Regions from separate parts of the Kocuria oxytropis genome, predicted to be linked through region 1. Evidence: riboswitches for the same ligand, from Rfam matches in the RefSeq annotation. Region 1 holds a riboswitch; each other region holds the start of a gene.

What was found. A riboswitch is a leader RNA that binds a small molecule or an ion and turns the genes downstream of it on or off. The one in region 1 is predicted to bind thiamine pyrophosphate.
Region 2: linked by a shared signal. The riboswitch ahead of QYM41_RS00290 (ECF transporter S component) and the one ahead of thiO (glycine oxidase ThiO) in region 1 are both predicted to bind thiamine pyrophosphate.
Region 3: linked by a shared signal. The riboswitch ahead of thiM (hydroxyethylthiazole kinase) and the one ahead of thiO (glycine oxidase ThiO) in region 1 are both predicted to bind thiamine pyrophosphate.

Annotation. Positions count from the first base shown of each region.
Region 1 is NZ_JAVFXA010000016.1:14,158-23,367, forward strand. It holds gene QYM41_RS14705 (MDR family MFS transporter) at 1-1,289, opposite strand, end outside; gene QYM41_RS14710 (TetR/AcrR family transcriptional regulator) at 1,286-1,918, opposite strand; gene QYM41_RS14715 (GNAT family N-acetyltransferase) at 1,972-2,406, opposite strand; gene QYM41_RS14720 (DUF3140 domain-containing protein) at 2,443-2,772, opposite strand; gene QYM41_RS14725 (VOC family protein) at 3,228-4,139, opposite strand; gene QYM41_RS14730 (hypothetical protein) at 4,249-5,259, opposite strand; gene thiE (thiamine phosphate synthase) at 5,349-6,068, opposite strand; TPP riboswitch at 6,084-6,186, shown strand; gene thiO (glycine oxidase ThiO) at 6,182-7,519, shown strand; gene thiS (sulfur carrier protein ThiS) at 7,516-7,755, shown strand; gene QYM41_RS14750 (thiazole synthase) at 7,757-8,620, shown strand; gene moeB (molybdopterin-synthase adenylyltransferase MoeB) at 8,617-9,210, shown strand, end outside.
Region 2 is NZ_JAVFXA010000001.1:58,210-68,129, reverse strand. It holds gene QYM41_RS00315 (Na+/H+ antiporter subunit D) at 1-137, shown strand, start outside; gene QYM41_RS00310 (Na+/H+ antiporter subunit E) at 134-829, shown strand; gene QYM41_RS00305 (MrpF/PhaF family protein) at 826-1,098, shown strand; gene mnhG (monovalent cation/H(+) antiporter subunit G) at 1,095-1,730, shown strand; gene QYM41_RS00295 (DUF4235 domain-containing protein) at 1,789-2,067, shown strand; TPP riboswitch at 2,191-2,310, shown strand; gene QYM41_RS00290 (ECF transporter S component) at 2,400-3,020, shown strand; gene QYM41_RS00285 (ABC transporter ATP-binding protein) at 3,017-4,639, shown strand; gene QYM41_RS00280 (energy-coupling factor transporter transmembrane component T family protein) at 4,636-5,433, shown strand; gene QYM41_RS00275 (aminodeoxychorismate lyase) at 5,441-6,322, opposite strand; gene QYM41_RS00270 (uridine kinase family protein) at 6,575-7,168, opposite strand; gene QYM41_RS00265 (low molecular weight protein-tyrosine-phosphatase) at 7,165-7,896, opposite strand; gene QYM41_RS00260 (BCCT family transporter) at 7,982-9,920, opposite strand, start outside.
Region 3 is NZ_JAVFXA010000009.1:95,423-105,342, forward strand. It holds gene obgE (GTPase ObgE) at 1-1,232, opposite strand, end outside; gene rpmA (50S ribosomal protein L27) at 1,387-1,644, opposite strand; gene rplU (50S ribosomal protein L21) at 1,705-2,016, opposite strand; gene QYM41_RS10885 (bifunctional hydroxymethylpyrimidine kinase/phosphomethylpyrimidine kinase) at 2,237-3,757, opposite strand; gene thiE (thiamine phosphate synthase) at 3,754-4,437, opposite strand; gene thiM (hydroxyethylthiazole kinase) at 4,434-5,309, opposite strand; TPP riboswitch at 5,301-5,394, opposite strand; gene QYM41_RS10900 (nuclear transport factor 2 family protein) at 5,708-6,439, opposite strand; gene QYM41_RS10905 (Rne/Rng family ribonuclease) at 6,612-9,920, opposite strand, start outside.

The DNA of each region.
Region 1 (9,210 bases):
GCCAGCCGGCCCGCGAAGACGCTGCCGACCACGCCCGAGCCCAGGGTGGCGCCGATCTGGCGGAAGAAGTTGTTGGCCGCCGTGGCCGTGCCGACCTGCCGCAGGGGGAAGGTGTTCTGCACGATCAGCACCAGCACCTGCATGGACAGCCCGAGCCCCAGCCCCAGGACCGCGATGTAGAGGCACACGTGCCACACGCCCTGGTCGGAGGTCAGGGTCGCCAGCAGGCCCATGGCCACGGCCACGATCACGCTGCCGGCCACCGGCAGCCACTTGTAGCGGCCCGTCCGGCTCACGGCCCGCCCGGAGAGCACGGAGGTCACGAGCAGGGTGCCCATCATCGGGACCATCAGCAGTCCGGACCGGGTGGCGTCGACGCCGAAGACCATCTGCAGGTAGGTGGGCAGGTAGCCCAGTGCCCCGAACATCGCCACGCCGGTGAGCAGCCCGGCGAGGGTGGTGAGGACGAAGTTGCGCTCCCGGAACAGGTGCATCGGGATGATCGGCTCGGCGGTGCGCCGCTCCACGGCCACGAACGCCGCGGAGGCCACGAGTGTCCCGGCGACCAGGCCGAGGATCACCGGATCGGTCCACGCGTACTTGCCGCCGCCCCAGGTGGCGAACAGGACCAGGCACGTCGTGGCGACGGCCAGCAGCGCCATGCCGCCGATGTCCAGCCGGGGCCGCCCGGCGTGCCGGGGGAGCTTGAGGAACAGGACGGCTCCGGCCAGGGCCAGCAGCCCGAGGGGGATGTTGATCCAGAACGCCCAGCGCCAGCCGGGGCCCTCGGTGAAGAACCCGCCCAGCAGCGGGCCGATGACCGAGGACACCGCGAACACCCCGCCCATGACGCCCATGTACTTGCCGCGCTCACGGGCGGGGACCACGTCGGCGATGGCGGCCTGCGAGAGGATGATGAGCCCGCCGCCGCCCAGGCCCTGGATCGCGCGGGCCGCGATGAGGACCTCGATGGTGCCGGCGAGGGCGCCGACCACGGAGCCGGCCATGAACACGAGAATCGCGCCCAGCAGGAGCGGCTTGCGTCCCATCAGGTCCCCGAGCTTGCCGTACACGGGCATCATGATCGTCGAGGCGAGGATGTAGGCGGTGATCACCCACAGCATCTCGTCCACGCCGTCGAGCTCCCCCACGATCGTGGGCAGCGCCGTGCTGAGCACGGTCTGGTTCAGCGCGGCCAGGAGCATGGAGAGCATCAGGCCGACGAAGAGCAGCCCGAGGTGCTGGGAGCCGGCGGCCGGCTCCGCCCGGTGGGAGGGAGTGCGGGTCATGAGAGCTTTTCCTGGAGGTGGTGGAGGAGGGTGAGCGCCGACTCGTGGTCCTCGGTCGGCAGTCCGTGCGCCGGGGAGTAGCCCTCGGCGGTGATGGCGAAGCGCAGCGGGACGCCGGCCAGCATGACGAGCATCCGGGCGACCTCGTCCACGGCGTGCTCCCCGATCCCGGCCGACCAGTGCGGGTCCCGCGCCAGCAGCTCCGCGAGGGTGTCGCAGACGAGGGACTCGGCCTCGAGCATCAGCTCGTGCCGGCGGCGTCCCAGGCTCGGGTGGTCCTGCAGCAGCTTCCGGCGCCGCTCCGCGTCCCGGCCCGCGTAGGCGCTGCGGGACACGGCCAGCAGCAGGCGCGAGACCTGCCCCAGCAGGTCGTGCTCGAGGGAGAAGCCCTCCAGCAGCTGCGGGTCCAGCACAGGGGCCCGCATGCCCAGGACGGCGTCCTCCTTGGCGGGGAAGTAGTTGAAGAAGGTCCGCGGGGAGACCCCGGCCGCGGCGGCGGCGGCCTCCACGGTGGTGCCCTCCACGCCGTGCTCGACGGCGAGGGAGGCGGCCGCCTCGTGGATGGCGGACCAGGTCTCGGCCTTCTTGCGGGCGCGCAGGGTGAGAGGAGGCGGGGCGTTCACGTCCATATTCTTGCACTCCTGCATCTTTTGCACAACTGCATTATTGTTCCGGCGGGTGCCTACGGCGCCACGGTCTTGCGGTAGTGCCGGGCGGACTGGGTGTAGCCGTGGCGTTCGTAGAACCGGTGGGCTCCGTGCCGCCGGTGGGACGTCGAGAGCTCCAGCTCGGTGGCTCCCATCTCGCGGGCCGCCTGTTCCGCCGCCTCGAGGAGCAGGGCGCCGACGCCGCGGGAGCGTTCGGCCTCGTCGACCACCAGGGCCGTGAGCCGGGCCCGGTAGGCGCTCTCGGTCAGGAACGGCACTCGGTGGACGTGCGCGAGGCCCACCACCGCGGAGCCGGTCTCGGCCACCCAGCACCGGTCGTCCGGCGAGACGGTGCTCACCCACGTCCGCACCCACTCCTGCTCGGGCGTGTATCCCAGCTGCCCGAGCAGATCCAGCACGGCGGACACGTCGGCGGGCCGGGCCCGCCGGATCCTGACGGACGCGGTCACGACGACGTCCTCACGGTGGGCGCCAGTCCCGGGTCCTCAGTCCTGCAGCGGATCGTGGCCCCAGTTCATCAGGGAGTAGCGCCACCGGGTCTCGCGCACGTCGCCGTCGGGGCGCTGTGCCAGGTGGCGGTGGACGTAGCCGACCACCGTGCGCATGTGCTCGTGGTCGGCGTCGGTGCGCTCGCCCTTCGGCGTCCGCAGGATCTCCACGATCCGCCGCCCGGAGCGGTGGCCCACCGACTCCCCGCCGTCGTCCTGGCCCACCGAGGTCGACTCCTCGGTCTCCAGCCACGCCGAGAGCTGCCCGGCGGTCATGTTGACGGCCTCGTCGAACTCCTGGCCGGTGGTGTCGTCGTCGGTGCTCATGTCTCGCTCCTCAGGACCAGCTCGGTGTACTCGTCCGCCGGGAACCGCACGCGCGCCCGGAGCGTCTGCGGCCGGTGCGCCAGGACCGTCCCGGCAACCGCCCGTTGGGACGGCTGCCGGTGCCGTGGCCGTCCGGGCGGTCCTCGTCCGGGTGCCGGTGCTCGTTCGGCGGACGGGGCCAATCTATCCCAGCCGATCCGTCCGGCGGCTGCGCTCGGCCGGTGCGGCAGTCCGTTCGGCGCCACGCCTGTCCGGCCGCCCGGGTCCCGCGGGCCATCGCCGGCGTGTGGCGGCACGTTCGGCAGATCACCTGCCGGTGCCGCGGGTCCGTCCTCGGGGCCCGCTTGCGCCCTGGGCGCGTGTGCGCCCAGGGCCCGCACGTGACTGGCGCCCGCTCGCGCCGGGCCCGCTCGTGCCCGGGACCCCCGGTGCTCCGCGGCCGGGCCGGGCCGCGCTCAGGCGGCGACGCCCACCTGGATGAGGGTGTTCCAGGGGTCCTCGAAGCGCAGCACGGCGCCGTCGTGCCGGGTGGTGATCCGGTGGTCCGCGAGCCGGGACTCCAGGGCGGCGACGTCGTCGGCGGTGGGGAGGTCGATGTTGACCTGGCCCAGTCCGAGCGAGGCCGCGCGCGGGCCGGCCCCGGCGCTCTGCCAGGTGTTGAGCGCGATGTGGTGGTGGTAGCCGCCGGCGGCGATGAACAGGGCGGAGCCGATGTCGCTCATCACCTCGAAGCCCAGGACGTCCACGTAGAACCGCCGGCCCAGCGGGATGTCGCCCACCTGCAGGTGGACGTGGCCCAGGGTCGCGGGCGGGGCCACCGGGCGCTGCCCGTCCTGCGGCACCAGGTGTTGCTGCAGGAAGCCGTTCGGGTCCAGGGGGTTGGTGGCCAGGGTCAGCAGGCCGTTGGCCTCCCGCCGCCACGTGTCCCGGGGGCGGTCGGTGTAGAGCTCCACCCCGTTGCCCTCGGGGTCGTCGAAGTAGAAGGCCTGGCTGTAGAGGTGGTCGGCGCTGCCGGTGAAGGAGCGGGGCGCCACGGTCGCCACGGAGGCCAGGGCCGCCGCGAGGGCGGGCTCGTCCTCGAAGACCACCGCGGTGTGGAACAGCCCGGCCTGACCGCGGCGGGCCGGCGGGAGCTCCTTGACCTGGCGCAGCCGCACGACCGTCCGGCCGTCCCGGCCCAGGACCGCGGTGTCCCCGGCGTGGGACAGCACGTCGAGGGTGATGGCGTCCGAGTAGTAGGCGACCATCGTGTCCAGGTCGGACACCAGCAGCTCCACGGCGCCCATCCGGGTGTCGGCGGACAGCAGGTCCTCCGCGGGACGCTTCGTCAGGCTCTCGGGGGCGGGGTTCTGGGGAAAGATCGGCATCTCGGGGTTCTCCGTCGGCGTGGACAGCACATTGGTTGATGTGTCCCCAATGCTACCCGGAGAAGCTTTCCGGTGCAAGTAAATGCCGGAGGTGGTCGGGGAGAGGTGGTCAGAGCAGGAAGATCAGCGCCGCCATGACCGCCACGATGCCCAGGAAGACGAACCCCCACGCCTTGAGGTTGTCGGAGTCGTCCTCCTCGGGCTCGGCCGGGCGCGGAGGCCAGCCGCCCGGGCCGGGGCCGAACACCGGTCCCGAGGAACCCGGCCCGGCCGCTCCGGGGCCCGCCGCCGGCTGCTGGCCGGGACCGTACCCGTGACCGCCCAGGCCGGGAGCGTCCTGCCCCGGGGCCCGGCCGGGCGGCGGCGGGGCCGGTGTCGCGGGGCTCACGCCCCACCGCGGCGCCTCGGGGGACTGCGCCAGCGGGGCGTCCGGTGATCCCGCGCCGCGGTCCGCGGGGGTCCCCGGGGAGGGCGCCGGTCCCGCGGCCGCCCCCGGGGACGGCGGAGGGGCCGGGGGCAGCGTCTCGTCCGGGAGCGCGGGACCGTCCTCGCGGTGCCCGCGCTCCGCCTGGGTCAGCAGGCTCACGAACTGCTCGAGCGGCTCGGAGCCGTCGTGCTCCCGCGCCAGGAAGCGCTCGGCGCGGCGGCGCACCACCTTGTAGACGCGACCGTCGTCGGGGATGCCCAGGTCCCGTGCGGCCCGCGCCACGGCCAGCGGGGGCTGCTCGGGCAGGGGGTTCGTGCCCCACTCCAGGAGGCCGGTCAGCAGGGGGCGCTCGAGCACGGAGCCCAGGGCCGCCCGGGCGCCCGGCACCCGGGTCAGCTCCAGCAGCCCGCTCGGCGGGGCGGACGGGCACCCCGGCACGTCGCTGGGCAGCCGGGCGGCGCGCTCGAGCCAGAAGGTGTCGCCGAAGAGGGTGGCGAGCAGGACGGCCGCGGCGAGCCGGTCCTCGCTGGGCGGGGCGTCCTCGGGGCCGCCCTGCTCCCAGTGGGTGCCGAGCGCGCGGCGGGCGGACTCGCCGGCCAGCCGGACGCGCAGCTGCACGTCCTCGGGGCCGCGGGCGGTCTGCGCGGGGCGCTCCACCGCGCGCCGCACCTGGGGGTCGAGCTCGGGGTCCATGGGCCACCTCTCCGTCGTCGTCCGTGGGTCCATGCTCTCAGAGCGTGCTGGGCGCAGGCGGGGAGCCGGGCGGGAGGAACGGGCCGCGCTCAGGCGGGGAGCAGGCTGCGCAGCTGCCCCGCCGCGAGGCGGGACTCGGGGGCCTCGGTGACGGCCCGGACCACCACGACACCGCGCGCGCCGGCCGCCAGGACCTCCGGGAGCCGGGTCTCGTCGATGCCGCCGATGGCGAACCACGGCACGGCCCGCGGCTCCGGCTCCGCGGCGGGCCGGGCCCGGGTCAGCTCGGCGACGGCCCGGACGAACTCCAGCCCGGTGGCCGGGCGCCCCGGCTTGGTGGGGGTGGCCCAGACGGGGCCCGTGCAGAAGTAGTCGACGTCCGGGTCCTCGAGCGCCACCCGGGCCTGGTCGAGGTCGTGGGTGGAGCGCCCGATGAGCACGTCGGGCCCCAGCAGCCGGCGCGCCCGGGCGGGGGAGAGGTCGTGCTGTCCCCCGTGGAAGACGTCGGCGCCCACGAGCGCGGCGATGTCGGCGCGGTCGTTGACGGCGAACAGGGCGTCGTACTCGGCGGCCACCCGGCTCAGCAGGCGCAGCGCGGCGATCTCCTCGTCCGTGTCGATGCTCTTGTCCCGCAGCTGGACGATGTCCGCCCCGCCGGCGTACGCGGCGTGCAGGAAGTCCTCGAGGTCGCCCCGGTCCCGGCGCGCGTCCGTGCACACGTAGAGGCGGGCGGCGCGGAGCTTCTCGGTGCGGGCGCTGCGCAGCGCGGGCCCGGCGGGGACGGAGGGGGCGCGGGTAGACTCGGTCACACGCTGATGATAGGTCAGCGGTTCTGCGGGAGCCCCACCGGGGCTGAGAGGGCGTCCAGCGCCGACCGCCACACCTGATGCGGGTCATGCCGCCGGAGGAAAGGACGAGCCGAGTGACGTCTGCGCACCCCGCCCCGAGCACCGCCCCCCACCCGCCGCCCGGGCAGCCCGAGCACGTCCGGGCCGACGTCGCCGTGGTCGGCGCCGGGGTGATCGGGCTGGCCACGGCCTGGGAGCTGCGCCGCCGGGGCCGCTCCGTGGTGGTGGTGGACCCCGAGCCGGGCTCGGGCGCCAGCCGCGCCGCGGCGGGGATGCTCGCCCCGGTGAGCGAGGTCCAGTACCAGCAGGAGCCCCTGTACCCCCTCATGAGCGCCTCGGCCGCCGCGTACCCGGCGTTCGTGGCGGCGCTCGAGCAGGCCGCCGGCGGGACGGTCGGCCACCGCGCCACGGAGACCCTGGTCTGCGGTGCGGACGCCGCCGACCGGCAGGCCCTGGCGGACCTGCGCGCGCTCCAGGCCCGCCACGGCATGACCGTGGAGCCGCTGTCCCTGCGGGAGGCCCGGGCCCTCGAACCCGCCCTGAGCCCGCGTCTGTCCTCCGCGTCCCGGATCCCCCACGACCACCAGGTGGACCCGCGCCGCCTCGTGGCCGGGCTGCTCGCCGCCCTCACCGCCCCGGAGCTCCCGGACCTCCCGGCCGGGCGGGACGGCGGGCCGGCCCGTCTCGTCCACGGCCTCGCCACGGGGCTGCGCCGCCACGCCGGGGGCGCCGTGACCGGCGTCCGCCTGGCCGACGGCGGCATGGTCTCGGCGGCCTGGACGGTCCTCGCCCCGGGCGCCGGGCTGGGCGAGCTCGAGGGGCTGCCGGAGGACTGGCACCCGCCCCTGCGCCCGGTGCACGGGGACATCCTGCGCGCCCGGGTCCCCGCCGGGTCCCCGGAGCTGCTCGAGCGCACCGTCCGCGGCCTGGTGCACGGGGTGCCCGTCTACCTGGTGCCCCGCACGGACGGCACCGTGGTGATCGGGGCGACCTCCCGCGAGGACGACCTCACCGGTCCCAGCGCCGGCGGCGTGTTCCGCCTGCTGCGCGACGCCCAGGCGCTCGTGCCCGGCGTGGCCGACCTCGAGCTGACCGAGGTGCTGGCCCGCGCCCGGCCCGGCACCCCGGACGACATCCCGTACCTGGGCCGGGTCCGCGACCCGGACGGCTCGTCCGTGCCGGGGCTCGTGGTCTCCACCGGCTACTTCCGCCACGGCGTGCTGCTCGCCCCGCTGGCCGCCCGGCTCGCCGCGCAGCTCGTCACCGGCGCGGACGGGCCCGACCCGGGCGCCGACGCCGCGCACCTCGCCAGCACCGACCCGCACCGCTTCGACCGCCCCGTCGAGGCCCGCAGAGGGGACCCCGAACCGGCCGCCGCCGGACCCGGCCCCCGGACCAGGAGCACCCGATGACCGCCATCACCCTCAACGGCCGCCCGCACGAGGTGACGGCGGAGGCGACCGTCGTCGACCTGGTCGCCGAGACCGTCGGCCGCCCCCTGGGCCCGGACGGCGCCCCGCTGGACGGCGGTCGCCTCGGCGTGGCCGTGGCCGTGGACGCCGCGGTCGTGCCGCGCAGCCGCTGGCGCCGGACGACCGTGGCCGAGGGCCAGGCCGTCGAGATCATCACCGCCGTCCAGGGAGGCTGACGTGCACCCCGGCCCCACCCACGACCCGCTCGTGCTCGACGGCACCGAGCTGTCCTCCCGGCTGATCATGGGCACCGGCGGCCTGAGCTCGCTGCAGACCCTCGAGCAGGCCCTGCTGGCCTCCGGCACGGAGCTGACCACCGTGGCCCTGCGCCGCTACGCCCCCGGTCAGGGCGACTCGCTCTTCGCGCTGCTCGAGCGCAACGACATCCGGATCCTGCCGAACACCGCCGGCTGCTACACCGCCCGGGACGCGCTGCTGACCGCCGAGCTCGGCCGCGAGGCCCTCGAGACCGACTGGGTCAAGCTCGAGGTCATCGCCGACGAGGACACGCTGCTGCCCGACGTGGTGGAGCTCCTCGACGCCACCGAGCAGCTCGTGGCCCGCGGCTTCCGGGTCTTCGCCTACACCTCCGACGACCCGGCCGTGGCCCGGCGCCTCGAGGACCTGGGGGCGGCGGCGGTGATGCCGCTGGGCGCCCCCATCGGCACGGGCCTGGGGATCCTCAACCCCCACAACATCGAGCTCATCGCCTCCCGGGCGTCCGTGCCCGTGGTGCTCGACGCCGGGATCGGCACCGCCTCCGAGGCGGCCCTGGCCATGGAGCTGGGCTGCGACGCCGTGCTGCTGGCCAGCGCCGTCACCCGCGCCCAGGACCCGGTGGCGATGGCCACCGCGATGCGCCACGCCGTGGTCGCCGGCCGGCTCGCGGCCGGCGCCGGGCGGATCCCGGCCCGCCGGCACGCCCGGGCGTCCTCGCCGATGGCCGGGCGGATCGACGGAGCCGCGCCCGGCGACGGGCCCGACACCGGCCCGGGCGACGTGCCGCGTGGGGACTGGGCGCCCGTGGGGGAGCGGCCGTGAGCCCGCTGCGCCCGCTCGTGCCGCCGGGCCCCGAGCTCACCCGCGAGCAGCTCGAGCGCTACGCCCGGCACCTGACCCTGCCCGGGATCGGCCCCCTGGGCCAGCGGCGGCTGAGCAGCGCCCGCGTGCTCGTCGTCGGCGCCGGGGGACTGGGCTCCCCGGCCCTGCAGTACCTCGCGGCGGCGGGGGTGGGGACCATCGGGATCGTCGATGACGACGTCGTGGCGCTCTCCAACCTGCAGCGCCAGGTGGTGCACACGACCGCCGACGTCGGCCGTCCCAAGGCCGACTCCGCGGCCGAGACCGTGACCGCGCTCAACCCGCTGGTCGAGGTCCGCACCCACCCCGTCCGGCTGGCCGCGGACAACGCCGCGCAGCTCCTCGGCGAGTACGACCTGGTCCTGGACGGCGCCGACAACTTCGCCACCCGCTACGTGGTCAGCGACGCCGCCGCCGTGACCGGCATTCCCTGCGTGTGGGGTTCCATCCTGCGCTTCGAGGGCCAGGTCAGCGTGTTCTGGGCCGGGCACGGGCCCACTTACCGGGACCTCTACCCCGAGGCCCCGCCGGACGGGGAGGTGCCCAGCTGC
Region 2 (9,920 bases), on a different contig from region 1:
CCCTGACGGTGTTCGCCGGGCCGGTCTTCCAGCTCGCGGACAACGCCGCGGAGAACCTCGTCCGGCCCGAGCGCTACGTCGAGGCGGTGCTGGCCCCCGAGTCCGCGCCCCGGCCCGTCGTGGAGGAGGCACCGTGACCCGGCCCAAGAACTCCCTCCTCGTCGAGCTGCCGCTGCTGGTGTGGCTCGTGGTCGTGTGGGGCGCCCTGTGGGGCGACTTCGGCATCGGCAACCTGCTGCTCGGCCTGGTCCTGGCCCTGCTCGTGACGTGGGTCCTCTACCTGCCCGCCGTGCAGCTGTCCGGCCGGTTCAACGTGCTCCAGTTCGCGGTGTTCACCGTGACGTTCGTGTGGCAGGTGGCCAAGGCCAGCGTCGAGGTGATGCTCATCGCGATCCTCGTGGGACCGCGTGCGCGCAACGCCGTGGTGGGGGTGCGCCTGCGCACCCGCTCGGACCTGCTCCTGACGGCCACGGGGCACACCATGACCCTGATCCCCGGCTCGCTCGTGGTGGAGGTGGACCGTGCCGCCGGCACGCTGTACTTCCACGCCCTCAACATCCGCGACGCCGAAGAGGCGGAGCAGTTCCGCCGCTCCGCGCTGCGGGTGGAGGCCGCCTGGATCAGGATCATGGGCACGCGGGAGGACCTCGCCGCGCTGCGGGCCGAGCGGCGCGGGGAGGGAGCGGCCGGCACGGACCACCGGAGCACCGCCGCGATCGGTTCCCCGGTCACCGCGAGCCAGCAGGTCGTGGGCGGCCGCCGCGACGACGCCCCGTCCGGGACCGGGAACGGCGCCCCGTCCGAGACCCCCGAGGAGGACCGCCCGTGATGGAGATCGCCGTGGCCGTCGCGGCCGTGCTGCTCAGCGCGGCCGCCGCCGGCACCCTCTACCGGATCGCCAAGGGCCCGTCCCTGCTGGACCGCGTGGTGGCCACCGACGTGCTGCTGGCCATCGTGGCGGCCGCCCTGGCGGTGGAGATGGCCTACCACGGCCACCTCAACAACCTGATCCTCATGGTGATCGTCTCGCTGGTGGGCTTCATCGGATCCGTGACGGTGGCCCGCTTCGCCACCCAGACCGCCGAGCACGGGCGGTGAGCGCCGTGCTCGACACCGTGCTGGACGCCGCCGCGGCCGTGTGCCTCGTGGTCGGTGCGCTCATGTCCCTCGCCGCCGCGATCGGGCTGGTCCGCTTCCCTGACCTGCTGACCCGCATGCACGCCGGGACCAAGCCGCAGGTCTTCGGGCTGCTCCTCATGCTCACGGCCGTGGCCCTGGAGAACCGCGACCCCGTCATGATCCCGCTCATCGCCCTCGGATGGGTCTTCCAGCTGCTCACCGTGCCCGTCTCGGCGCACATGGTGGGGCGCTCGACCTACCGGAGCAAGCACCTGAACCGGGCCACGCTGACGCAGGACGACCTGCAGGAGGTGCTCGACCGCGCCGCGGACCGGTCACCGGAGCGCGGCGGGGGCCGCGGCCCCGGGAACACCGCGGAGAGCACCGGGGAACATGCCGCAGGAAGTGCCGGGAGGACCGCGTCAGGGGCCCCCGGGGGGAGAGTCGGGGAGAGTGCCGCCGGACCTGCTGCGGGGAGCGCCGCCGGGACCACCGCGGGCAGCACGGCGAGGGACTCCGCCGGGGACGCCGCCGCGGTGCTCCCGGCACCGAGCCCGGACGGCCGGGAAGCAGACGGACAGCAGGCTGACGGAGCGGCGGGGACGCGTTAGGCTGGTCCGGATCGACGGGGCGCACCGGCGTCCCCCGGACGACAAGGAGCAGCACTCCATGAACACCAAGGTTCTCGAACTCGTGGGCACCGGCCTCTCGCTCGGCGGCGTGGCGCTCTCGCACAAGGTGCTGGGCGCCGCGTGGACGCGCATCACCGGCGACCCGCCCCCGGCCAAGAACCCGGACCCGGACGAGGCCTGGGCCGGGATCATCATCTGGGCGCTCATCACCGGCCTCGTGGGCACCGTCATCAAGGTCGGCATCTCCCGTCAGGTCGCGAAGCTGGAGAACCGCCCCCGGGAGAGCCCGAAGGTCTCGAGCCAGGCCGAGGTCTGAGACCCGGCGAACACGCTCGCGCAGGGGCCCCTCCCGCCGCACACCGCACCGGCGGCCGGCGGGAAGGGCCCCTCGTCGTGCGGGTGCGCGCGGACGGGCGGGCGACGGGGTAGAATCGGTGCCACTGAACGACAGGGGAGCGCCCCACCGGTGACGCCGGTGTGGCGCTGAGAGTGCGGATCGCCGCAGACCCTCGAACCTGCTCCGGTTAGCACCGGCGAAGGGAGTCGAGCATCTCAGGGGTGTTCCCCGGGGGCGCCACCGGCGCGGACCCGGAAGAACCCCGTCCCCTCCTGGCACCGACGGCTCGCTGAGCCCAGGAGGAACGCACCGTGAACAGCACCACCCACCGTCCCGCCCGCCGCCCCGGCACGTCCCGCGCCCCGTCCTGGCGCGTGGTCGACATCGTCGTGGCCGCCGTCCTCGCCGCCGTGTGCGCGGTGGTCTTCTGGGCGTGGTCGAACCTGCTCTATCCCGTGGTCGGCACGGCCGCGGTGGCCTATCCGCCCGCCGTGGGCCTGATCGCCGGCGGCTGGCTCGTGGCCGGCGTGCTCGGCGGGCTGATCATCCGCAAGCCCGGCGCGGCCCTGTTCTGCGAGCTGCTCGCCGCCGTGATCGAGAGCTTCCTGGGCACCCACTTCGGCCTGCTGGTCGTCCTGTCCGGTCTCGTCCAGGGCATCGGCGCCGAGCTGGCCTTCGCCGCCTTCCGGTACCGCCGCTTCGACGCCCTCGCGGCGGCCGTCGCGGGCGCCGTGAGCGGGATCTTCCTCGGCGTCCACGAGAACATCGTCTACAACTACGAGTGGACCCTCGGCCACCAGGCGGTCTACGTGGTCCTCGCCGCCGTCTCGGGGGCGGTGCTGGCGGGTCTGCTGATGCACGCCGTGGTGCGGGCCCTCGCGGGCACCGGCGTCCTGCAGGGACTGGCCTCCGGGCGGGCCGTGCGGCGATGACGGCGCCCACCACCCGGCGCCGGGCGGTGCCCGCCGCCCGCGGCGCGCGCGTGGAGGCCCGCGGGTTCGGGTGGCACCACCCCGGACGGGACACCGCGGCCCTGCACGGTCTCGACCTCGTGCTGGAGCCGGGGGAGCGGGTGCTCCTGCTGGGTCCCAGCGGGGCCGGCAAGTCCACCCTCCTGCACGCCCTGGCGGGGGTCCTCCACGACGACGACGGCCGGTCCGGCGCCGGCGAGCTGCTGCTCGACGGACTCCCGCCGGACCGCGCCCGCGGCCGCGCCGGCCTCGTGCAGCAGGATCCCGAGTCCCAGGTGGTGCTGTCCCGGATCGGTGACGACACCGCGTTCGGCCTCGAGAACCTCGCCGTGCCCCGGGAGCAGATCTGGCCGCGGGTGCGCGAGGCCCTCGGGGCCGTGGGCCTCGACCTCCCGCTCGAGCACTCCACCTCGGCCCTGTCCGGAGGGCAGAAGCAGCGCCTGGCGCTCGCGGGTGCCGTGGCCATGAGCCCCGGGCTGCTGCTGCTCGACGAGCCGACCGCCAACCTGGACCCCGCCGGCGTGCGGCAGGTCCGCGACGCGGTGGTCTCCTGCCTCGACCGCAGCGGCGCCACGCTCGTGGTCGTGGAGCACCGCGTGGCCGTGTGGGCCGAGGTGGTGGACCGTGTCGTCGTGCTCGGCCGCGACGGCGGGATCACCCACGACGGGTCGCCCGGGGAGGTGCTCGGCGCGGCAGCCGACGAGCTCGCCCGGGCGGGGGTGTGGGTCCCCGGCCGGGTGCCGTCCACGCGCGCGCCCGCCCGCCCGTCCGGCCCCGTGAGCGCCGATCCGGCGGACCGCCTGCTGACCGCCGCCGGCCTGGCCGTCTCGCGCACCCAGCCCTCGGCGCGCCGGCTGCGCGCCCGCCGCCGGGCGGCCCGCCGCGGCCGGCCCCTGTCCGACGCCGCGGCCGGCCGTGACCTCCCCGCGGCGGTGAGCGACGTGGACCTGGGGCTGCGCCGTGGCCGCGCGCTGGCACTGACCGGGCCCAACGGCGCCGGCAAGTCCACGCTCGCCCTGACGCTCGCGGGTCTGCTGGCCCCCGTGCGCGGCACCGTGACCGCCCACCCGGACCTCGACCGCGGCGCGGGTCCCGACCCCCTGGAGTGGAGCGGCAGGGAGCTCGTGGCCCGGATCGGGACGGTCTTCCAGGAGCCCGAGCACCAGTTCCTGCGCGCCACCGTGCGCGCCGAGCTGGAGCACGGCCCCCGGGTGGCGGGCACGCCGGCGGCCGAGCGGGAGCGGCGCACGGACGAGCTGCTGCGCCGGCTGCGGCTCTCCCACCTGGCCGACGCCAACCCGTTCACCCTCTCCGGCGGCGAGAAGCGGCGGCTGTCCGTGGCCACCGTGCTCGCCACGGACCCCGACGTGCTGGTGCTCGACGAGCCCACGTTCGGCCAGGACGCGCTGACCTGGGCGGAGCTCGTGGAGCTGCTCGTGGAGCTGCTCGACGCCGGCACGTCGGTGCTGGCCGTGACGCACGACGAGGACTTCGTGCGCGCCCTCGGCGCCGAGGTGCTCGAGCTCGGTCCGGCCGGCCCCCGCGTCCCGCTGCGGCCGGCCCCGGAGCCGGTCCGGTGAGCGCCCCCGCCCTCGCGCCGTCGGCGCGGCTCTCCCTCCTGGGGCGGACGAACGCGCTGGCCAAGCTGGCCGGGGCGCTGCTGCTGACCGTGGTGCTCGTGCTCAGCGCGGACCCCGTGACGTCGGGGACCGTGCTGCTGGGCGAGGTGGTCCTCCTGGCGCTCGCGGGCCAGCACCCGGTCGCGCTGCTGCGCAGGGCGTGGCCGGTGGTCGTGGCGGCCCTCGTGAGCGGGTGGGGCACCGCCCTGCTCGCGGAGGACTCCGGGCCCGTGCTGCTCGACCTGGGGGTCACCGGCGTCTCGGTCGGCTCGCTGGCCGCGGGCGCGGCGATCGCCCTGCGCGGGCTGGCCCTGGCCCTGCCCGGGCTGATGCTGGTGCTCACCACCGACCCCACGGACCTCGCGGACGGCCTCGCCCAGACGCTGCGCCTGCCGGCCCGCTTCGTGCTCGCCTCGCTGGCCGCGCTGCGGCTCGTGGGCGTGATGGCCTCCGAATGGGCCACGCTCGCCATGGCGCGTCGAGCCCGCGGTGCGGGGTCGGGGCACGGGCCGGTGGGCGCGCTGCGGGAGTTCGGCGGCCAGGCCTTCACGCTGCTGGTGCAGTCCCTGCGCCGGGCCACCCGGCTGTCGGTCACCATGGAGGCGCGCGGCTTCGGGGCGGGTCCGCGCACGTGGGCCCGCGTCCCCGGCCACTCGTGGCGGGACGCCGTGGTGCTCGGGGGCTGCGCGGCGGCGGCCGTGGCGGGCCCGGCGGTGTCCGTGCTGCTGGGCACGCACCGGTTCATCTGGGGCTGAGCCCGGGTCAGACCTGCTGGACCCAGTGGGTGACGAGCCGGGTCAGCTCCGGGTCCACCGGCAGCGGCTGGTGGTCGAGCCGGCGCACCGGCACCGCGAGCCGGACGCTGGAGACCAGCCACACGGCGTCCGCCTCCATGAGGTCCGCGGGGTACAGCGGTCCGTAGCCGAGCTCCCAGCCGTCCCGGCGGGCGGCAGCGAAGATCTTGGCCTGCGTGGTGCCGGGCAGGATGCCGTGCGAGGGCTCCGGGGTCACGAGGGTGCGGCGGCCGGCCCGCACGCGGGCGCAGACCACGGAGGACGTCGCGCCCTCCAGGACCCTGCGGCCCTCCGTGGTGAAGACGGCCTCGTCCGCTCCGAGGGAGCGGGCGTGACGCAGGGCCGCCATGTTGATCGCGTAGGAGAGCGTCTTGGCCCCCGGCAGCAGCCACGGGTAGCCGGCGTCCTGGGCGGGATCGTGGCCGCGCGGCAGCAGCACCGCGGTCACGCCCTCCCGCCGCTGCCGGAACGTGGACTCGGGGACGGGACTCACCGTGATCCAGGACCACGGGCCGCCCTCCGGGCTGCCGCGGCTGATCACGACCTTGACGCTGTGCTCGGCACCCAGGCCGCCCTCCCCGCCGGGCGCGGCGTGGGCGAGCGCGAGCTCCACCGCTCCGCGCACGTCCCGAGCCGAGGGCACGGGCAGCTGCGCCAGCCGCGCGGAGGCCGAGAGCCGCTGGTGGTGGGCCTCGAACTTCTGCACGCGCCCGTCGACGGCGCGCATCGTCTCGAAAACGCCGTCCCCGCGGGTGAGCCCCTGGTCGTCGATGCGCACGAGCGGGACGGAGGGATCGGCGAGGACGCCCTCCGGGTGGGCGGCGTCGAGGACGACGACGGTGCTGGTCACGGCTCCTCCATCCGGCGCGTCCGGTCCGCCGGGTGCGCCCGGTTCCGCGGGTGCGTCAGGTGTGCCTGGCCCGTCGGGTGCGTCCGGACCGTCGGGCGCACCCGGTTCCACTGGTGCGTCGGGTACGTCGGGTGTGCCGGGCCTGTCGGGTGCGTCCGGAGCGTCGGTCGCCCCCGGGTCCTCCGGTGTGCCCGGTTCCTCAGGTGTGCCCGGGTCCTCTGGTGCGTCCGGTCCATCGGGTGCCTTCCGGCGTCAGCAGACCGGTCCGGGGTGCAGGATGTCCACCTGTTCCCACACGTGGTCCTCCGCGAGGTAGGCGTCCTCCTGGGCGGCCCAGCGGTCCCAGTGCTCGGCGTAGTAGGACCCGTCGCGGCTCAGGGCGCGGTCGTAGCGCAGGGCGGTGGGCAGCTCGACCCACACGGAGAGGTCCAGCAGCCGGCGGGCCTCGGCGCTGCAGGCGCCGACGCCCTCCAGCACGACGACCTCCGCCACCCGGGTCAGCCGGGGCGTGCCCGGGGAGTCGGTGACCCAGTCCCAGGCGCTCCACTCCGCGTCCCGGCCCTCGCGCAGGGGCGTCAGGACCTCGTCCACGTACGTGCGCCGGCCGGGGCCGAGCCCGTCCCAGCCCGGGTAGAGGTCTTCGAGGTGGAACAGCGTCACGTCCCGCACCAGGCGCAGCACCGTCACCAGCTGCTCGGCGAGGCTGGTCTTGCCCGCGCCCGAGCGGCCGTCGACGCCGATGAGGTAGGGGCGGCGCGTGGGGCACGGAAGCAGCCGCGCCAGGTTGGTGCCGGCGGGGTTGGCGGCGGCGAGCGCAGGGTCCAGCTCGAGCTCGATGTCGATCACGTGCGTCCGGCGTCCTGTGCGGCATCCCGCCCGGCGTTCTGCGGGGCTTCCCGCCCGGCATCCTGGACGGCGTCCTGTCCGGCGTCCTGCCGGGCTTCCGGTCCCGAGTCCTGCGCGGGATCCCGCCCGGCGTCCTGCGGGGCCTCCCATCCGGAGTCCTGCGCCGGTCGGGGCACGGTCCCCTGTCCGGATCCCGGCCCGGCGTCCTGCGCCGTGTCCTCCGGGGACTGCTGTCCGGCGCGGAGCTCCCGGGCGACGGCACGGACCACGCCCGGCACGGCGGCCGCGATCATGGCGTAGGTGGTCTCGAAATCCTCCGGACCTCCGTACCAGGGGTCGTAGATCCCCAGCTCCTCGGGCTCGAGGTGCGCGACGGCCGGGTCGAACTCCCGCAGCAGCCGCACCTTGGCGGCTGTGGTCCCGTCCGGAGCGAGTGCTCGCAGGCGCCGCCAGTGGCCGACGTCCAGGGCGAGCACGAGGTCGCGGTCGTCGAAGCGGACGGGGTCGAAGACGCGGGCGGCGTGCCGGGAGGCGTCGAGCCCCTCGCGGCGCAGCAGCTCGTCGGCGCGGGGATCCACGGGATTGCCGAGCTCCTCGTCGCTGACGCCCGCCGAGTCGATCCGGACGTGCTCGGCCAGGCCGGCGGTCTCGACGGCGCGGCGCAGCGCGAGCTCGGCCATGGGCGAGCGGCAGATGTTGCCGGTGCACACGGCCACGATCGAATACATAGCGGGCAGTCTAGGCCGTCCGGTCCCGGCACGAGAAGTGCGGCCGCCGTCCCGGGGGACGGCGGCCGCACTCGTGCTCGTCGGATCAGGCCCGGTCGTGGTCCTGACGGAGAGCGAGGTCCTCGTCGGGGTCCAGGTGCGAGTCGTCCGGGGTCTGATGCGAACCGTCGGGCGTCTGACGCGATCCGTCCGGGTTCAGGACCGATCCGTCCGGGGCCGCACGGGAGCCGGTCTCCGCGGCGAGGTCGATCTCCTCGCCGTCCTCGTCGACCCTCCGGTACCAGTCGGTCACGGCAGGATCGTGCGAGTCGAACGTCTCACCGGCCGCTCGGGCACCCGGGGCGTGCTCCACCTGCAGGGCGAAGTCGTCGCCGTGCTCCTCGATGCCGTGGATCACGGCCTTGCGCACGGCGGTGAGGGCGAACGCGTGCCGGATGGTGGCCGGGTCGCTGCGCAGGTCCTTGTAGAACGCGACCATCAGGAAGGCGACGATCACCGCGAACGGCAGGGCCGAGACGGTCACGAGGTTCTGCATGCCGGTCAGGGCGTCGTCCCCGCCCACGAGCATCATGACCGCCGCGATGCCGCCGAGGCACAGGCCCCAGAACACCACGATGGACCGGTTGGGCTCCGGCCGCCCGCGCTGGGACAGGGTGCCCATGACGATGGACGCGGAGTCCGCACTGGTCACGAAGAAGATGCCGATGACAATCATCGCGAGCACCGAGGTGATCGCGCCGAGCGGGAGGGCGTCGAGCATGCCGAACAGCACGGCCTCCTGGCCGCCGGCGGCCGCGAGGTCGGTCCCGGTGCGCTGCAGGTACATGGCGGTGCCGCCGATGACCACGAACCAGAGCACGCACATCGAGGAGGGGACCACGAGCACCACGGTGACGAACTGGCGCAGCGTGCGGCCCCGGGAGATCTTGGCGATGAACATCCCGACGAACGGGGACCACGACAGCCACCACGCCCAGTAGAAGACGGTCCAGCCGCCCGCGAAGGCGGTGGCGTCCTCGCCCCAGCCGCCGGTCTGCCCGGTCATCCACAGGTACTCCTGCAGGTACGTGCTGAACACGGCGGGGACGAGGTCCAGGATCAGGACGGTGGGGCCGACCACGAACACGAACAGCGCCAGCAGGAAGGCCAGCAGCAGGTTCGTGTTGGAGAGGTAGCGGATGCCGCGGGCCACGCCGGAGACGGCGGAGACCACGAAGGCGGCCGTGAGCACGGCGATGACGGCGATGAGGCCGCCGTTGCCGAGCGGCCCCCAGCCGGCCACGATCTCGAGGCCCCGGGAGATCTGCAGCGCGCCGATCCCCAGCGAGGCCGCGGTGCCGAACAGGGTCGCGAAGATGGCGAACACGTCGATGAGCCGGCCCAGGCCGCCCTCGGCGCGCTGCTGGCCGATCAGCGGGACGAAGATCCGGCTGATGAGCGGCGGGCGCCCGCGGCGGTAGGCGCCGTAGGCGACGGCGGAGCCGACCACGGCGTACATGGCCCAGGGGTTCAGACCCCAGTGGAAGGCCGTCTGGACCAGGGCGTAGACGGTCATCTCCTCGGAGCCGGGCTCCGCGCCGAAGCCGGGCACACCCGCGCCGAAGTGGCTCAGGGGCTCGGAGGCGCCGTAGAACATGAGGCCGATGCCCATGCCGGCGGCGAAGAGCATGGCCAGCCACGAGAAGAAGGAGTACTCGGGCTTCTCGTCGTCCATGCCCAGCGGGATCCGGCCGGTGCGGCTGAAGCCGACGACGAGCATGAACAGCACGGCGGCGGTGGAGAGCGCGGTGAAGAACCAGCCCGCGTTGCCGGTCACCCAGCCCAGGGCCGCGGTGGAGGCCGCGGTCAGGGACTCGGTGGAGAGGACGCCCCAGGCGATGAACGCCACGATCAGCGCGGCGGTGACGAGGAAGACGACCTTGTCCGTGCCGTAGTGCAGCTTCTGGTCCTCCACGGCGATGCCGGGGACCAGGGCGGGGTGGATGCCGTGGGGGTAGTTGATCTCCCGCAGCACCTCGCGCGGC
Region 3 (9,920 bases), on a different contig from region 1:
GCGAGCCGGTCGGCGAGGTAGCCGACGGCCTCCTCGTTGTTGAAGTCCGTCTGCAGGATCCAGCGGTCCGGCTTGTCCCCGCGCACGTGCCACAGCGGCTCGAGGTTGCGCTCCTCCCGGCGGATGGTGAACTCCGGTCCGCGCACCCCCTTGGGTCGCAGCACGACCCGCGGCGCCTCCGCCGGGGCGGGGCGCTCCTCGCGCGCCTGCTGCACGACCTCGCCCATGGCGAAGGTCAGCGACCGCAGCCCCTCGTGGGAGGCGGTCGAGATCTCGAACACGCGGTAGCCGCGGGACTCGAGCTCGGGCCGGACGAACTCGGCGAGCTCCCGGGCCTCGGGGACGTCGATCTTGTTGAGCACCACGAGGCGGGGCCGGTCGTTGAGGGGCACGGCCTGGCCGCCGTCGAGGTCGCCGTCCACGGCATAGCCGGCGAGCTCCGCCTCGATCGTCTCGAGGTCGGAGACCGGGTCGCGCCCGGGCTCGAGGGTCGCGCAGTCGAGGACGTGGACGAGCGCGGCGCAGCGCTCCACGTGGCGGAGGAACTCCAGGCCCAGGCCCTTGCCCTCGGAGGCGCCCGGGATCAGCCCGGGCACGTCGGCCACCGTGTAGCGCACGTCGCCGGCCTGGACCACGCCGAGGTTCGGGACGAGCGTGGTGAAGGGGTAGTCAGCGATCTTGGGCCGGGCGGCGCTGATGGCGGCCACGAGGCTGGACTTGCCGGCCGAGGGATAGCCCACCAGCGCGATGTCGGCGATGGACTTCAGCTCCAGCACCACGTCCCGGGAGGAGCCGGGGGTGCCCAGGAGCGCGAAGCCCGGGGCCTTGCGCTTGACCGAGGCCAGCGCGGCGTTGCCCAGCCCGCCCTGGCCGCCGGGGGCGGCCACGAACTCGGAGCCCTGTCCCACCAGGTCCGCCAGGACGTTGCCGTCCTGGTCCTTCACCACGGTGCCGTCCGGGACGGACAGGACGAGGTCCTCGCCCTTGTGCCCGTGCCGGAGGTCCCCCTTGCCGGGGCCCCCGTTGGGCGCCGACTGGTGGGGGGCGTGGTGGTAGTTCAGCAGAGTGGTCGTCTGGCCGTCCACGCGCAGGACCACGCTGCCGCCGTCTCCCCCGTTGCCCCCGTCCGGTCCGCCGAGCGGCTTGAACTTCTCACGGCGGATGGACACGCAGCCGTGCCCCCCGGAGCCGCCGGAGACGTGCAGGACGACGCGGTCGACGAAACTGGCCACGGGGAACTCCTCTGGTCAAGTACGGACGGGCCCGCGCACGGGCCACGTTAAGACTGTAGAGGGCGGGCGCTGGACGCACCCACCCTCTACAGAACAAACAATGGGTGGCGCGGGTCGTGACCCGCACCGGGACCGGCGGGACCGGTCCTTGCGGCTACTCCGCGGCAGCCTGGATGTTGACGACCTTGCGGCCCCGGCGGGTGCCGAACTCGACCTGACCGGCGGCCAGGGCGAACAGGGTGTCGTCGCCACCGCGGCCGACGTTGAGGCCGGGGTGGAAGTGGGTGCCGCGCTGCCGGACGAGGATCTCGCCGGCGTTGACGGTCTGGCCGCCGAAGCGCTTCACGCCGAGGTACTGCGCGTTGGAGTCGCGACCGTTGCGAGTGGAGCTCGCGCCCTTCTTGTGTGCCATGAGGTGTGCCTACCTTCGGGTCTTTACTGGCTGATGGAGTCTGGAGGGTGACCGGGCCGGTCAGGCCTCGATGCCGGTCACCTTCACGGTGGTCAGCTCGGCACGGAAGCCCTGACGCTTCTTGTAGCCGGTCTTGTTCTTGAACTTCTGGATGGAGATCTTCGGACCGCGGAGGTTCTCGACGATCTCGGCCGTGACCGTGACGCTGGCCAGGGTCTGGGCATCCGAGGTGATCTTGTCCCCGTCGACCAGCAGCAGGGCAGGGAGCTCGATGGTGCTGCCTGCGCCGCCGGCGACGCGGTCAAGGGTAACGAGGTCTCCGACGGAAACCTTTTCCTGGCGGCCGCCAGCGCGGACAATCGCGTACACCACTTGGGAACTCACTTCTCTCGACGTCATGTGTAAACAGTGTGGGTCGAGCGCATACCTGTCAGGACCAACGACGTTGAGACGAGCTGTCGGTGACCGGCCCGTGGGACTAGGCCGAGGTCAGCGCAGGTTCGCCGCAATTCAGGAACTGCACCCGCATGTGCCGCCAGGTGGGGTGTCGAGTTTGTACACGCGCGCACCAGCATGGCACCGAAGATCAAGACTACTCGATCCGGTCAATGCCCGCCAACCGGCGCTCCGCCACCGGCGCGGCGAAGAAGTCCCGCTCGAGCGCGCACGCCTCCAGGAACACCTCCCGCATCCGGTCGCGGACCTCCGCCGGAGCCCGGCGCGCCGCGTCGTCGAGCATCCGGCGGGCCGTGCGGGTGGCCTCCTGGAACTGCTCGTCCGCGTAGGTGGCCAGCCAGTCCGCGTAGGGGTGCTCGCCGGTCCCGCCCGCGGCCGCGAGCTCCCCCAGGTGGCGCCCCACGTCCGCGTAGACCCAGTAGCACGGGAGGACCGCCGCGAGCCCCACGGGGTAGGGCTCCGCGGCGGTGGCCGCGAGCAGGAAGGTGGTGTACCGCCGCGTCACCTCGCCCGGGCCCGCCGTGGTGCCGGCGTCCCCGGCGTGCTGCAGCCGGGCCCGGTGCAGCTGTGCCTCCGTCTCGGTGCAGGAGACGGCGCCGGCCGCGAAGAACAGCCGCTGCTCCTCGTCCGGGGCCTTCGCCGCCAGCAGCGCGAGCGCCCGGCTGTAGCCGTCGAGGTACTGCAGGTCCTGGTCGAGGTAGGCGAGGAACCGCTCCTGCTCGAGCCGGCCGTCGCCGAGGCTGCGGACGAACTCGAGCTCTTCGATCTCGCGCCGCACGGGGGCGGAGACCTCCCAGAGCTCGTCGCTGAACCGGTCCGGCGCCGTGCCCCAGCTCTCCAGCGCGTCCTGGACGTGGTGGAAGTGGTGGACGGGGCCGCTGCCGTGCCCCACGGAGAGCTCGTCCGAGGCCTCGAGCGCTCCGCGCAGCCAGTCCCGGGCGATGCGCAGGCTCCGGGACCAGTCCCCGTGCCGGGCCTGGAGGGTGGCCAGGGCCGAGGAGAGGGAGCACCCGGTCCCGTGCGAGTTGGCGGTGGGCACGCGGGCGCCGTCGTGGGCGGCGAGGGGTTCCGGGACGTCCGGGCCCACGAGGGCGTCGGGGGTCCGGTCCCCGGTGAGGTGGCCGCCCTTCACGAGCACCAGGGTGCCGTGGGCGCGGGCCACGCGGTGGCCCTGCGCGAGGGCCTCCTCCCACGACGACGCCGTGTCCTCCTCCGCGAGCACGGCGAGCTCCTGGAGGTTCGGGGTGATCAGGTCGGCGAGGCCCAGCATCGAGCGCAGCGCATCCTCGGCGTCGGGCTCGAGCAGGCGCCCTCCGGAGGTCGCGACCATGACGGGATCCAGCACGACCACCGGTGGCCGGTGGGACGCGAGCCAGCGGGTGACGGCCTCGATCACCGGCACGGAGCCCAGCATCCCGATCTTGACGGCGTCGATCTCCACGTCCTCGGAGACCGCCTCGAGCTGGGCGGTGAGGAACTCGACCGGCGGGACGTGGATGGAGCGCACGCCCACGGTGTTCTGCACGACGACGGCCGTGACGGCGCTCATCCCGTAGCCGCCCATCGCGGCGATCGCCTTGAGGTCGGCGTGCTGGCCGGCCCCGCCCGTGGGATCGGTGCCGGCGACGGCCAGGACGCGGGGCACGCGGGCGGTCACGGGGCCACCTCCCGGGCGTGCTCGACGGCGAAGGCGCGCGCGTAGCGGGCCGCCGCGGCCGCGGGGTCGGGAGCGGCGCAGATCCCGGAGACCACGGCCAGTCCGGCCGCGCCGGCCGCGCGCAGGGCGGCGGCGTCCTCGACCCGCACCCCGCCGATGGCCAGGCAGGGCAGGGCGGTGCGGGTCGCGGCGCGGGCGAACCCGTCGACGCCCAGCGGCTCGGGGTGGTCGGGCTTCGTGCGGGTGGCCCGCACCGCTCCGACGCCCAGGTAGTCGACCGTGCCGGCGGGCAGGGCCGAGGCGTCGTCGAGCTCCTGCGCCGTGGCGGCGCTGAGGCCCAGCACGGCCTCGGGGCCGCAGATCCGCCGGGCGAGCACCACGGGCAGGTCGGACTGGCCGACGTGCACCCCGGCCACGGGAGCCCCGGCCGACCGGGCGGCGAGGTAGACGTCCGCCCGGTCGTCCACGAGCACCGGCACCTGCCGGCCCACGCGCTCGGCGACGGCCGTCAGGAGCGCCACCAGCTCCCGGGCCGGCGCGTCCTTTTCGCGGACCTGGACCATCGTGGCGCCCCCGCGCACCGCGGCCGCCACGACGTCCGGGACGGTCCGGGGCGCGCTCAGCGCGGCGTCCGTGACCAGGTGCAGGGTCAGGGCCGCGGGATCGAGGCGCCGGCTCATCGGGCACCCCCGTCCCGCACGAGCTCCGCCCGGGCGGCGATCTGCTCCGGCGTGATGCTGTGCATCCGGTCCAACAGCGCCACGGCGAAGGACCCCGGCCCGGCGGAGCCGGCGGCCGCGTCCTCGGCCGCGAGGGTGTAGACCGTGGTGGCGGCCACCGCCGCCGCGGCCGGGTCCGCGCGCACGGCGCTGAAGGCCGCCATGAGGGCGCCCAGGGCGCAGCCGCCGCCGGTGATGCGGGTCAGCAGGTCCGTGCCGTGCGGGACCCGCACCACGGCGCCGTCCGGCGAGCGCACGAGGTCCACGGGCCCGGACACGGCCACGGCGGAACCGGCCTGCTCGGACAGTGCCGCGGCGGCGTCGCGGGCGGCGTCGACGCCGTGGATCGCGTCCGTTCCGCGGCCGCCGGTGCCGCCGGCCAGGGCGATGACCTCGGAGGCGTTGCCGCGCACGATCGCCGGCCGGAACCCCAGGAGGTCGCGGGCCAGCGCGGTGCGCACGGGCAGGGCACCCACCGCCACGGGGTCCAGCACCCATGCCCGGCCCGCGCGGTGCCGGGCCCCGGCCGCCTCGTAGGCGGCGCCGCGCTGCTCGGCGGTGGGCGTGCCGGTGTTGATCAGCAGGCCGTCGGCGAGCTCCGCGAAGACCCCGCCCTCGCCCTGGATGTCGGTCATCGCCGGCGACGCGCCCACGGCGAGCAGCACGTTGGCGGTGACGTTGGTGACCACGGAGTTGGTGATGCACTGCACGAGCGGCGCCGCGGACCGCAGGTCCTCCAGCGCCGCGGCGGCGTCCTCGGCGAGCGCGGGATCGGCCGACTCCGGCCGGTCGGTTCCCGGGGGGCGGACGGACGGGGGTACGGCATCGCGCATCTGCGACATCCCTTCGCTAGTACTGGCTAGATCAGGTTCGACGGGTGTGTTCTCAGCCGCTCGCGCGGCACCCCGTGTCAGGTGTCCTGCCAGTCTAGGTCGTCCCGGGAGCCGGGAGGCGCACGGGGAGACCGGCCGCGAGCCCGGTGCCCCGGATTCGGGCCCGGTGCTCCGGGATCGGGTCCAGGATCCGGGGTCGGGTCCGGTGCCCCGGATTCGGGCCCGGTGCTCCGGGATCGGGTCCAGGATCCGGGGTCGGGTCCGGTGCCCCGGATTCGGGCCCGGTGCTCCGGGATCGGGTCCAGGATCCGGGGTCGGGTCCGGTGCCCCGGATTCGGGCCCGGTGCTCCGGGTTGGGGCCCTGCGTCCCGGGGTCGCACCCGCCGTGGACGGCCGCCTCAGAAGAGACCGTTGTCGTGCGGCATGTGCTCCGGCACGGGCTGGACGACCCCCCAGTGCTCGAGGATCCGTCCGTCCGCCACCCGCCACAGGTCGTAGCAGGCGGCCGGCACCGGCCCGGGGCGCCCAGCGTCCCCGGGGAACTCGAGCAGGGCCTCGGTCACGGTCAGGACGACGTCGCCCTCCCCCAGCACCCGGTGCAGCGTGTGCCGGGCGAGGCCGGCGTCCGGGCCGGGGCCGTGCTCGACGTAGCGCGCGTCACGGGCCAGCTCCTCGAGCGCGTCCCGGTCCGCGCCGATGAGCCGTTCGTGCACCCACTCGGTCAGCAGCGCCTTGTTCGCGCCGGTGTGCTCGTGGTCGGTGGGCTCCGTGGGGCCGTCGATCCGGTGCTTGCCCTCGGTGCCGGCGGGCAGCGGTGCGAGGGCGTCCCAGTGCTCGGCGATCCGGCCGTCGGCCACCCGGAAGACGTCCACGGCCACCACCGGGTCCGGCCCGAAGCCGTGGTACACGCAGTGGACCGCGACCATGTCCCCGTCCTCGAGAACCCTGAGGAGGTCGATGCGGAAGTCCTCCGGCAGCTGGCGGACGGCCGCGCGCAGGCCCTCCGGCCCGTCGGCACCCAGCGCCGAGTGCTGCCGGTACTCCGGCGCCCAGTGCCGGTCGACGGCCGAGACGTCCCGGTCGCCGAAGAGCTCGCTGCCGGCGGTGAGTACGATCTGCTTGCTGCTCATGGCCGTCCCCTCGGCGCTGCGGGCCGGGGCACCGCCGGATCGGCCCGGCCGACGGCCCGCGAGTCGTGCGACCAGGCTACTCCCGCGGGCCCCTGCCCGACAGGACGGCGGCCCCTGTGACGACGAAGGACCCCGGCCGTCCCGGCCGGGGTCCTTCATGCCGCGGTGCGGCTCAGCCTCGTTCGGCGGGCCCGCCGCTGGTGAGGTCCTCCGCCTTCACGCCGACGCCGACGACGGTCGGCGCCCGGCCCGCGGACTGCTCCGCGGGGCGCTGGACGACGGCCTTCGCCTCGTGCCGGGCACCCTCCGCGGTGGCCGCGCCTCCGGCGGTCACCTCGGCCTCGCCCGGCCGGGCCGCGGGGGCCGAGGCGCGGCGGGAGCGCCGACGGGGGCGCGCCGGCTGGTCCTCCGCCTGCTGCGGGGCCTCCGCCGGGGCGGATGCGCGGTCTCCTGCGCCCGTCCGCGCCGCACCCCGCGGCGCGGCTGCGCGCGCGTCACCGGCCTGTGCACCGGCGGCCTGTGCCTCGCCGGTGCCGGTCTCGACGGTGCCCGTCTCCACCGGGCCCGTTCCTGCGTCGGACCTCCGGGCGGCGGCGGTCCCGGCGTCGCCCGGTATCCCTGCGGCGGGGCCGGCGTCCGGCGACGTGCGCCCGAAGGCCTCCGCGAGGGAGTCCAGGCTCAGCGACCGGGGCTCTGCGGGCTCCTGCGCGGGGGCGTGCCCCTGCGGCAGCTCGATGACCTCGCCCTTGATCGTCAGGCGCGAGCCCGCCTCGGCGGCCGGCTCGGCGGACGCCTGCTCGGCCGCGGCGGGCGCGGGCGCCTCCTCCTGCTCCGGCTGCTGACCGGCGGCGTCCGTGCCCTGGCCCCGGTTGCGGCTGCGCTTGCCGCGCCGCTTCTTCCGCGAGCGGCCCGAGCCCTCGGAGCGGGACTCCGCCGAGGTCGCGGGCTCCTCCGCACGGGCCGGCTCCTCCGCACGGGCCTGCTCCGTCGCGGCGACCTCCTCGTGGTGGGTGGCGGCGGCGATGGTCGCGAACGCCGTCCGGGCGGCCTCGGCCTTGGCCTTCTCGGCCGGGTCCGGCTCGCCGGAGCGCTGCTCCGCCCGGGCGGGCTGCTGCTCGTTGCGGCCTCCGCGGCCGCGCTTGCGCTCCGTGCGGTGGGGACGCTGGTCCCGGGACTCGCCCGTGGCGCCGCCGGAACGGCCCTCCAGCGGGTGGTCGTGGACCACCACGCCGCGGCCGGCGCAGTGCTCGCACGGCTCGGAGAACACCTCGAGCAGACCGGTGCCCATGCGCTTGCGGGTCATCTGCACGAGCCCGAGCGAGGTCACCTCCGCCACCTGGTGCTTGGTGCGGTCCCGGCCCAGGCACTCCACCAGCCGGCGCAGCACCAGGTCCCGGTTCGACTCGAGCACCATGTCGATGAAGTCGATCACGATGATCCCGCCGATGTCGCGCAGCCTCAGCTGCCGGACGATCTCCTCCGCGGCCTCCAGGTTGTTCTTGGTCACGGTCTCCTCGAGGTTGCCCCCGGAGCCGGTGAACTTCCCGGTGTTCACGTCGACCACCGTCATGGCCTCGGTGCGGTCGATCACGAGCGAGCCGCCCGAGGGCAGGAAGACCTTGCGTTCGAGCGCCTTCTGGATCTGTTCCTCCACGCGGTAGTTCACGAACAGGTCCTCGTCCTCGTCCCACTTCCGGAGCCGGTCGAGCAGGTCCGGTGCGACGTAGGTCACGTACGCCTCGATGTTGTCCCACGCCTCGTCGCCCTGGACAACCATGGTGGTGAAGTCCTCGTTGAAGACGTCGCGGACCGTCTTGATCGTCAGGTCGGGCTCCGCGTAGAGCATCTCCGGGGCGAGCGTCCTGCTCGACCCGGCCCGCTCCTGGATCTGCTCCCACTGCGCGCGCAGCCGGTTGATGTCGTGGGTGAGCTCCTGCTCGGAGGCCCCCTCCGCGGCGGTGCGCACGATGACGCCGGCCCCGTCCGGGAGACGGTCCTTGAGGATCTTCTTCAGCCGTGCGCGCTCCACGTCGGGCAGCTTCCGGGAGATCCCGGTCATCGACCCGCCCGGGACGTAGACCAGGTACCGGCCGGGTAGCGAGATCTGGCTGGTGAGCCGGGCGCCCTTGTGCCCCACGGGGTCCTTGGTGACCTGGACGAGCACCGAGTCCCCGGACTTCAGCGCGACCTCGATCCGGCGGGGGCCGCCCTCGACCCGCGACGCGTCCCAGTTGACCTCGCCGGCGTAGAGCACCGCGTTGCGGCCGCGGCCGATGTCGATGAAGGCCGCCTCCATGGAGGGCAGCACGTTCTGCACCTTGCCCACGTAGACGTTGCCGATCAGGGAGTCCTGCTGGGTGTGGGAGACGAAGTGCTCGGCCAGGACCCCGTCCTCCAGGACACCGATCTGGATCCGGTTGTCCTTCTGCCGGACCAGCATCTGGCGCTCGACGGACTCGCGGCGCGCCAGGAACTCCGCCTCGGTGATCACCTGGCGGCGCCGGCCGGTCTGGCGAGACTCGCGCCGGCGCTGCTTCTTCGCCTCGAGACGGGTCGAGCCCTTCACGGCCACGACCTCGTCGACCGTGGCGGCCTCGGCGGCGCGGGGCGCCCGGACGCGCGTCACGGTGTTCGGCGGGTCGTCGTCGCTGCCGCCCACGAGCTCCATGTCGACCTCGCCGCGGCGGCGGCGACGGCGGCAGCGGCTGGTGGTGCCCCCGCCCGAGCCCTGCCCGGACTCCTCGCCCTCGTCGGCGAGCTCCGCGGCGTCGGGCTCCTCCGCGCCGTCCCCCGGGTCCTCGGCGGACGCGGTCTCCTCCTGCTGACGGCGCCGCGCCTCCCGACGCCGGGCCGCCCGCTGCTGAGCCGCCTCGCGCAGCTCGTCGAGGTCCGGGGCGTGGAACATCAGCGAGGTCGCCGTCACGGCGGCGGCCAGCGCCGAGCGGGGCTCCTCGTCGTCGGTCTCCTCCTCGGCGGTGTCCTCGGCCGCGATCCCCGTGGAAGCGGCGTCCCCGGCCGAGGTCCCTGCGGAAGAGGTCCCCGCGGCCGCGGTCCCGGCCGAAGAGGTCCCCGTGGTGGCGGCGTCCTCGGCGGAGGGGGCGGAAGCGGCGGTCTCCGCCGTGGCGGCGGGGGCCGGTTCCGTGACTCCCGGGGTGGCGGCCTGGTCCTCGCCCTGCTGCGGGCGGTCCGCTCCGGCAGGGCTCGTCACGTCCTGGAGCCGACCGGCAGGGGCGCCGGACGCGGTCCCCAGGTCCTCGGCCTCGCCCGCCGGCTCGACCCCCTCGGAGGCCTCCTCGGCCCCGGGCGTTCCGGGCGCGGGATGCCCGGGCGCGGCGGCGTCCTCGGCCACCGCTCCGGGGCGCTCGTCGCCGGGGAGCGCGGTGCCCGGTGCGACGTCGAGGGTGTCGGTCCCGGACGCGGCGTCACCGCTGCCGGACTCGGGCTCGGGCGCCGACGGCTCATCGGCAACCGCGGCGTCCGG